2 regions of the Arthrobacter sp. 10N44_2 genome follow, and region 1 is predicted to be linked to the other one. Evidence: riboswitches for the same ligand, from Rfam matches in the RefSeq annotation. Region 1 holds a riboswitch; the other holds the start of a gene.
What was found. Region 1 has a riboswitch for thiamine pyrophosphate ahead of AC1DBX_RS08785 (ECF transporter S component). Riboswitches for the same ligand answer to the same signal wherever they lie in the genome.

Region 1 (4,275 bases):
GGCCCCCTCCGGCAGCTCGAGATCCGGGCCGGGAGCGTCCGCGGCGGCGGTTTCCCGTGGCCGGAGGCGGAGTTCGGCGCCGCCGAGGACGGCGCTGAATTCGGCGTCATGCGTCACGGACACGACGGCGGTGCCGGCGTCGAGGAGCTCGGAGAGGAACGAGGCGAGTTCGGCCCAGGTATTGGCATCCTGGCCGAAGGTGGGCTCGTCCAGGACCAGCACCTGGGGGTGCGCCGCCAGCACAGTGGCTACCGAAAGGCGCCGCTTCTCGCCGCCGGAGAGCGTGTAGGGGTTGGCGTCCACAAGCTCCGTCAGCCGCAGCCGCTCCAGCAGTTCGTCCACGCGGTCTTCGCCGTAGCCGAGGTGGCGCGGTCCGAACATGAGCTCGTCGAGGACCTTGCCGGTAACGAACTGGTGCTCGGGTTCCTGGAAGACGGTTCCGATCCTGGCGATCAGCTGCTGGGCCTTCCACCGGTAGGGATCGGGTCCGGCGCCGTCGCGTACGCGGCCACTGGAGCGACCGCTGGAGTGACCGGTGGCGGGGCTGCTCAGCTCCGCCGTGGCCGAGACTGTTCCCGCGACGGGCCGCAGGAGACCGGCCAGCGTCAGCGCCAGGGTGGACTTCCCTGTGCCGTTCTGTCCGGTGATGGTCAGCGCCTCGCCGGCGCGGACCCGGACCGAGACCCCGGACTGGACCGGACGCGGCGCGATGGTGCGGAAGCCGTCGCGCAGCCCGGCCCGCCGCGGCCGTTCGCGGGACACCGCGAGCGCGTCGGCCGCGAGCAGAGTCTGTCCCGCGCCCCGCGCCGGTGTCCGCATCCGCGTCGCCGGGACGTAGCCCGGCACCCAGACGCCCGCACCGATGAGCATGTCCCGCGCCTCGGCCAGGACCCGGTCCGGCGGTCCGTCAATCAAGACCGCGGAGTCCGTGGCGGACCCTGGCTGCAGCACCACGATCCTGTCCACCAGGTCTTTCCAGACCCCCACCCGGTGCTCCACGACCACCAGCGTGGCGCCTGTCTTGTCCAGGCAGCGGCCCACAGCGTCGCGGACCTCCAGGACGCCCGTGGGGTCGAGGTTGGCGGTCGGCTCGTCGAGCAGCAGCAGCCCTGGCCGCATCGCGAGGATCCCGGCGAGCGCGAGCCGTTGCTTTTGGCCGCCGGAGAGGGCCGCCGTCGGGTGGTCCAGCGGCAGCTGTCCCAGCCCGACGTCGTCGAGGGCCTCGCGCACGCGCGGCCAGATCTCCGCCGCCGGGACGGCGAGGTTCTCCGCCCCGAAGGCGACGTCGTCGCCGAGGCGGGAGAGCACCACCTGCGTTTCCGGGTCCTGCTGCACCAGCCCGGCGCGGCCGCGCTGCGCCCGTGGCGCGGCACCGTCGATCAGGAGGCTGCCGGTCTCGTCTGCATCTTCGGCTTCGCCGGAGTCGCCGGAGTCGCCGGGGTCCCCGGAGTCGCCGGCCGCGCCGTCGCCCAGAACGCCGGCCAGGGCGTGGAGCAGCGTCGACTTGCCGGCGCCGGAGGGCCCCAGCAGGAGCACGCGCTCCCCCGGCTGGATGTCCAGGTCAAGGCCGCTGACGGCGGGCCTGGTCCGTCCGGCATGCCGCCAGCCCCAGCCGCGGGCCGTGACGGCGGCCGGCCGGACGCCCGGTGAAGATCTCATGATTCTCTGCAGGATTCAGCGACGGGGCTCAGGAGAAGACGGGCTCCGTGGCGGCCTTGCGGGAGGCAAAGGAGCCCAGCACTCCGGTTTTCGCCAGGCCGCGGGTGGCGAGCCAGGCCAGTCCGCCGGCAATCACTGCGCCGGAGATCGTGGTGAAGACGATGTAGGCGAGCTTGTCGCCGGCTTCGTAGGCGATGTTCCAGCCCCACGGCAGGAAGGAGTCGTTCAGGCCGCAGAAGAGGCCAGCGCCGGCGCCGGCCAGCACGGAGACGGGCAGGTTGAACTTCTTGTAGAGGAAGGCCGCGAAGACCAGTTCGGCGCCGAGGCCCTGCAGGATGCCGGAGATCAGCACCGTGGTGCCGTACTGCGAACCCATGATGAGCTCGCCGGTGGCCGCGACGGTTTCGCAGAAGAGCGCGGCGCCCGGCTTGCGGATGATGAGCATGCCCAGCACCGCCGGGATCATCCAGCCGCCGGCGTAGAGTCCGCTCAACGGCGGGTAGACCGCGTTGACCGGAGTCGAGATCAGGTTCGCGCCCTGGGACCAGGCCCAGAAAATGACGCCGCCGGCAACGGCGATCAACGCGGCCACCACAATGTCCACCACGCGCCAGCTGTAGTTGCGCCGGGCGGATGAACGGCTGGCGGAACCATGCTGTGCTGAAATATCTGTCATGTCGTCCTCCTGAGGAACAGGAGGGGAGGGTGCGCCGGCCGGTCTCGGCTTCCGCCGCCCTCCGCGCATCCTGAGAACTCGACTCCCTTGCGCCGGTACTAACCGGATCAGGTTCGAGGGTCTGCGGCTGTCCGCACTCTCAGCGCCCACCAAAGGTTTCCCCGGATTTTTCCGGCGATGCCCGACGGCGGCGCTCCCCTGTCGTAATTATTTTCGCCCTTGTGGGCTGGCTCAGTTTACACCCGGACGGCCGGGATTTCAGTGGTGTGCCGTCACAATCGTGGACCGGACGGCGGCAGTCCCGGCGGCCCGGAAATCCCTCTTGGTAGAGTCGTCGTGCCGGACCCCCGGACCCGCCAGCGGGCGGCCTCGTCACCCACCGGAAAGCTGGAATATTTTGTCGCACACACCGGTCACCCAAGATCCCTCCGGGGAATACGATCCCGACTCCAATGAGCCGCAGCCGCGGGGTTCCCTGGCGGCGCTCATTGGCCGCGTGCTGGCCGAGATAGAGGCGCTCCAGTTCGCGTCGTTCAGCAAGGATGACGCCCTGGACCTCGGGCTCCTCCTTGTCGAGCTGGGCAGGCAACGCTCGCTGCCCATTGCCGTCGACATCACCAAAGGCGAGCAGGTGCTCTTCCACGCCGCGCTGGACGGCGCCACACCGGACAATGAGCGCTGGATCAACGCCAAAAAGCGCACCGCCATGCGGTACGAGGTCCCGTCCCTGCTGGTGGGCCTCCGGGCCCGCGCTGCCGGCGGAAGGATCGAGGACAACGCCTGGTGGGATCAGTCGGAGTTCGCCGCCCACGGCGGGGCGTTTCCCATTTACGTGCGCGGCACGGGCGCCGTCGCCGTCGTCACCGTCTCCGGCCTGCCCCAGAAGGCGGATCACGAACTCGTGGTCGAGGCCCTGCGGATGGTCCTCACCCCGGAACGCTAGGCTAGGGGAAAACCGTTCCCGTCCCAAGGAGACCGAAGAATGAACATCCTCATCAAGCTGCTCGGCACCGGCGTCAGCCTCCTGGCCGGCTTTGCCGGCACCAAGCTGGTGGACACCATGTGGGAAAAGTCCACGGGCAACAAGCCGCCCAAGGGCCAGGAGGACGACGTTCCCACCACCCTGCGCTCGGCCCTGACGTTCGCCCTGATCTCCGCCTCGGTCAGCGCCATCATCCAGGTGCTCGCCAACCGCGGCACCCAGCGCGCGATCACCCGCTTCGCCAAGACCCAGGACGTCGTCTGACCTGACGCGACTGGCCGCGGCGCCCGCCGCGGCAGTCGAAGGCCCCGGCCGGGTCCGCCGGGCCGGACGGGGCGACGTGCGGCCGGGTCCGCCTGGCCAGACGGGGCTCAGCGGTCGTCGTCGTCGTCCGCTCCGTGCGTGGCCGCCTGCTGGGCGGCCTTCTGGACTACCGCCTCGAGCTCGTCGGAGCTCAGCAGCTCCGGGTGCAGGTGCTTGGTCCGGTAGCCGGCCCGACCCACCATGTGGGCGGACACGGGGACGGTGAGCAGCTGGAAGAGCCAGGCCACCAGCAGGACGGGCCACACCGACCAGGTGCGCATCTGCAGGCCGAGGGCCGCCAGCAGCAGGAACAGGCCGAGGACCTGCGGTTTGGTGGCCGCGTGCATCCTGCTCATGAGGTCCGGGAATCGCAGCAGCCCGATGGCGGCCGCGAGGGACATCAGGGCTCCGGTCACCATGAACACGGCGGAGACGGCGTCGATCACTGTGTCAGGATTCACGGACGCCCTCCCGCCTGTCGGCCACGAACCGGGCCACGGTGACCGAGCCGACGAATCCGATCAGGGAAATCGCAACGAGCAGCATCAGGTTGTTCAGGTGCCGGTTGGCGGCCATGTCGATGCACAGGGCCGCGCCGAAGATGGCCAGCAGCACGTCGGCGGCCAGAACCCGGTCCAGCAGCGAGGGCCCCCGC
Region 2 (4,275 bases), on a different contig from region 1:
ATCCCGGCATCCAGCACCACGGGCACGGACGCGCGCGAGACGATCAGCTCGATGTTGTGCGGGTTCAGGATGCCCAGTCCGGTGCCGATCGGGGCGCCCAACGGCATCACGGCCGTCGCGCCGAGGTTTTCGAGCCGGAGGGCAAGCACGGGGTCGTCGTTCGTGTAGGCGAAGACCTTGAAGCCTCGGGCCACGAGCTGTTCGGTTGCGTCCACGAGTTCGACGGCGTCCGGCAGCAATGTGTGCTCGTCGGCAATGACTTCGAGCTTGACCCAGTCCGTTTCCAGGGCCTCCCGCGCCAGCTCGGCGGTGAGGACGGCGTCCTTGGCGGTGAAGCAGCCTGCCGTGTTGGGCAGTACCCGGATCTGATGGTCCTCGAGCAGCTGGAACAGCGAGCCCGTCTCCGCCGGCGAATAGCGGCGCATCGCCACCGTGGTCAGCTCCGTCCCGGACGCCACCAGCGCCGCCCCGAGCCCGTCCAGGCTCGGCGCACCGCCGGTTCCCATGATGAGGCGGGAGCCGAGCCTTACGCCGTCGACCACGAACGGATCGGCCACCGCACCGGTCATGGGGACGGCCTGTGTTCCTGCGAACGTCGTCTCGTTCATGCTGGTCATCCTCCCTGGACTGCCGTGACAAGTTCGACGTCGTCGCCGTCGGCGAGCGCCGTGGCGTGCCACTGGCTGCGCGGCACCACTTCGGCGTTGCGGGCGACGGCGACACCGAGCTTCCGCCCGTCGGCGGCGCGGCCGTCGGGGCCGATGCTCCGGCCAGTGAGCTGGCTGACGAGTGTGGAGACGGAGGCGCCGTCGGCGACGCTCTGATCCGTTCCGTTAAGTCGGATGTTCATGCTGCTTCCTTCTTGGGGCTGTCCCCGGACGTAACCGGGAGGCGGGAAAAACGGTCGGGGCGGAACCCGGCCCAGCGCGGGTCCGGCGTGAAGTCCATGAGTTGCCGGCACACGGCGGCAGCGGCGGGGGTCAGCAGGACGCCGTGCCGGAAGAATCCTGTGGCGATGATGAGTCCCGGGACGTCGCCGCCGTCCGCTTGTGCGACCCGCCCCAGCAGCGGGGCATTGTCCGGGGTTCCTGGCCGCGCCCGCGCCGTGGCTTCCAAAAGCTCCAGCTCGGCGACCGCAGGCACCAGCTGCTGGGCATCCCGCAGCAGCTGGTAAATGCCGCCGGCGGAAACTGCGTGCGGATCCGACGGTCCATCCTCCCGCTGGGTGGCCCCGATCACCACGGTGCCGTCCTGGCGGGGGACGATGTACACCGGGATGCCGCGCACCATGCCCCGCACGGTGGCCGTGAGCAGCGGCTGCAGATGCGGAGGCACGCGGAGCCGGAGGATGTCGCCGTAGACGGGCCGCAGCGGCAGCGCCAGCCCGGCCGGCAGCTCCTCGAGCGCGGCGGCGCCGAGCCCGTTGGCGACCACGGTCTCGGCAGCCCGCACGGTACCGCCGCCGGCCAACCGCACACCCGCCACCTGTCCGTCCTGCCACAGCAGGCCTGCCGCGCGCCGCCGGACGAAGCTGCCGCCTTCCGCACCGAGCACGCCCGCGAGCCGGGTGATCAGCAGGCGGGGGTCCACCTGGTGGTCGGCCGGGATGTCGAAGGCACACGAGATGCCGGGACTCAGCAGGGGCTCCCGGGTGCGCGCCTCGCGCACTGTCAGCGGCTCCACGGCCAGGCCGCATGCCTGCTGGACTTCCCTCAAGTCCGCGAGCGCGCGCCGGTCCGCCGCGTCGGCCCCCACCGCCAGGGTCGGCGTCGTTAAGTAGCCGGTACCTGCCGGCGAATCCGCGCCAGCGGCACCGGCGTCTAGAGCCGCAGCGAATCCTGGCCACAACCGGGAGGCTTCAAGCATCAGTTCCAGGAGCTGTTCCTCCTGGTAGTGCAGTTCACTCACGGGGGCCAGCATGCCGGCCGCGGCCCAGCTGGCTCCGCTGCCGGGAGCATCATCGATCAGGACCACGGATCGGCCCGAGCGGATGGCCTCGAACGCGATGCCATGGCCGATCACCCCGCCGCCGATCACGGCCACGTCGGCAGTCGTGTCCCCCGCGATGATTCCCTCTGCGGTACCGGTCCCTGTGTCACAAACCTGGGCGGCGGCGTCATTTGCGGCTCCGGCTGCACGGCCTGCTCGTGTGCCCATGAAGAATTCCTTCCCTACGCCGGTACTAGCCGGATCAGGTCAAGCGGTCGGCTCTGACGCCCTCTCAGCCGGGCAGCGGCGACATGGCTGCTGCGGGCTCCCGCGGTATGCGCCCAGTTTAGAGGAACTAGGCTGGTCCCATGAGCCAGGACCCTCTCCACACCACCGCCCGCCTCTATCTCTGCACCGACGCCCGCAGGGACCGCGGCGACTTCGAGGACTTCGTGGACGCCGCCTTCGCCGGCGGCGTGGACATCATCCAGTTGCGCGACAAGTCGCTCGAGGCCTCCGAGGAGCTGGAACTGCTGGAGGTCCTGCACACCGCGGCGCAGCGCCACGGGCGGCTGTGGGCCGTCAATGACCGGGCGGACATCGCCTCCCTGTCCGGGGCTCCGGTGTTCCATGTCGGCCAGAAGGACATTTCGCTCGACGCCGCCCGCGGCTTTCTCGGCAAGGATGCCGTGATCGGCCTGTCCACCCACAGCCCGAAGCAGGTGGACGCCGCCATCGCTGCCGCGCCAGGCCGCAAAGGGCTCGATTATTTCTGTGTGGGCCCCGTGTGGGCGACGCCCACCAAGCCCGGACGCGCCGCCGTCGGCCTCGATCTGGTGCGCTACGCCGCCCAGGCGATCGGCGGGGCGGACGCGGAGGGAACCGGCAAGGTCGACGAAAGCGTGCTGCCGTGGTTCGCGATCGGCGGGATCGACCTCAGTAACGTGGAGCAGGTAGTCGATGCCGGTGCCCGGCGGATCGTCGTGGTCCGGGCGATCACCGACGCCACTGATCCGGCCCACGCCGCCGGAGCCTTGCTGGCGGCGCTGGACGCCGCCGCATCCTAAGCAGGTCCCCAGACCGTAATGCCGGCCGGCACTGAAACTATCCGGCGAGACCCAGCTCCGTCATCCGGCGCGCGTGGTTCGCTGCAAGTTCGGCCGCCAGGCCATTGACCAGCGCCCGGGCGCCGGCGTCGTCGAGCCCCGACAGTCCGCCGAGGAACGCGTGCTCAGCGCTGACACGCTGGGCGTGGTTCAGTACTTCCCCCAGCAGACGCCTGGCCCACAACGCCAGGCGCGACGCCAGCCGGGGGTCATCGGCCAGGGCCGCCTTGATGCGCGCCTGCAGCACGGCCGTGGACTCACCGGTGGAGCGAACCTGCCCGATCAACTCACGGGTCGCGGCGTCGACGTACCGGCCCACGACGCTGTAAAAGTCCGCGGCGACCGTGTCGATCACGTAGGCCTTCATGAGGGCCTCGTACCAGTCCGACGGGCGCGTGCGTTCGTGGAAGTGGTCCACCGCGGGCTGGAACGGCAGCATGGCGGCCTCCGTATCCAGGCCCATGTGTTCGAGCCGGATTCGGACGAGTTCGTAATGCTGGAACTCGACCACCGCCATCCTGCCCAGCAACGCACGGTCATGCAGCGTGGGCGAATACCGGGCACTCGAGGACAGCCGCTCGAAGGCGGAAAGCTCGCCGTACGCCAAGACTCCCAGCAGGTCGGCAATGAAGCTGTTGTAGAGGGCAGGATCGTCCGCAGTTGCGCTCATCATCCAAGACTAATAGCGGAAATCGGGCTACCCTGATTTTCGTGTCCCATCATCGCCTGACCCCCAGTGTCCACGAGCAGCAGAACCAGCTTGCCGGGGCACTCAAGGCGTTGCGCACCACGCTGGAACTGCCCGGCCCGTTCCCCGAGGATGTGCTGCGCGACGCGGAGGCGGCGGTGGCCGAGCACAAGCTCCCGGACCTTGACCTCACGCACGTCGAGTTCGTGACCATCGATCCGGCATCGTCCACCGACCTGGACCAGGCCCTGTTTATCGAACGGAGCAACGGCGGCTACAAGGTCTTCTACGCCATCGCCGACGTCCCCTCCTTTGTCGCCCCGGGCGGGGCGCTGGACGCCGAGACCCGGCGCCGCGGCCAGACCTTCTACACCCCGGACGGCCGGATTCCGCTGCATCCGGAGATCATCAGCGAGGCCGCCGGCAGCCTGCTCGCCGGGCAGCTGTGCGCGGCGTTCGTCTGGGAGTTCGAACTCGACGCCGCGGCAGAGGTCGCCTCGGTCCTCGTGCGCCGGGCACAGGTCCGCAGCCGCGCGAAGCTCAACTACAAAG

Region 2: linked by a shared signal. The riboswitch ahead of thiO (glycine oxidase ThiO) and the one ahead of AC1DBX_RS08785 (ECF transporter S component) in region 1 are both predicted to bind thiamine pyrophosphate.

The regions. Positions count from the first base shown of each region.
Region 1 covers NZ_JBFTHT010000006.1:81,916-86,190, reverse strand. The annotation lists gene AC1DBX_RS08790 (ABC transporter ATP-binding protein) at 1-1,659, opposite strand, end outside; gene AC1DBX_RS08785 (ECF transporter S component) at 1,688-2,335, opposite strand; TPP riboswitch at 2,402-2,545, opposite strand; gene AC1DBX_RS08780 (heme-degrading domain-containing protein) at 2,733-3,278, shown strand; gene AC1DBX_RS08775 (DUF4235 domain-containing protein) at 3,318-3,581, shown strand; gene mnhG (monovalent cation/H(+) antiporter subunit G) at 3,689-4,039, opposite strand; gene AC1DBX_RS08765 (MrpF/PhaF family protein) at 4,071-4,275, opposite strand, start outside.
Region 2 covers NZ_JBFTHT010000002.1:1,297-5,571, forward strand. The annotation lists gene AC1DBX_RS02965 (thiazole synthase) at 1-608, opposite strand, end outside; gene thiS (sulfur carrier protein ThiS) at 614-850, opposite strand; gene thiO (glycine oxidase ThiO) at 847-2,157, opposite strand; TPP riboswitch at 2,151-2,271, opposite strand; gene thiE (thiamine phosphate synthase) at 2,298-2,996, shown strand; gene AC1DBX_RS02985 (ferritin-like fold-containing protein) at 3,034-3,708, opposite strand; gene AC1DBX_RS02990 (RNB domain-containing ribonuclease) at 3,747-4,275, shown strand, end outside.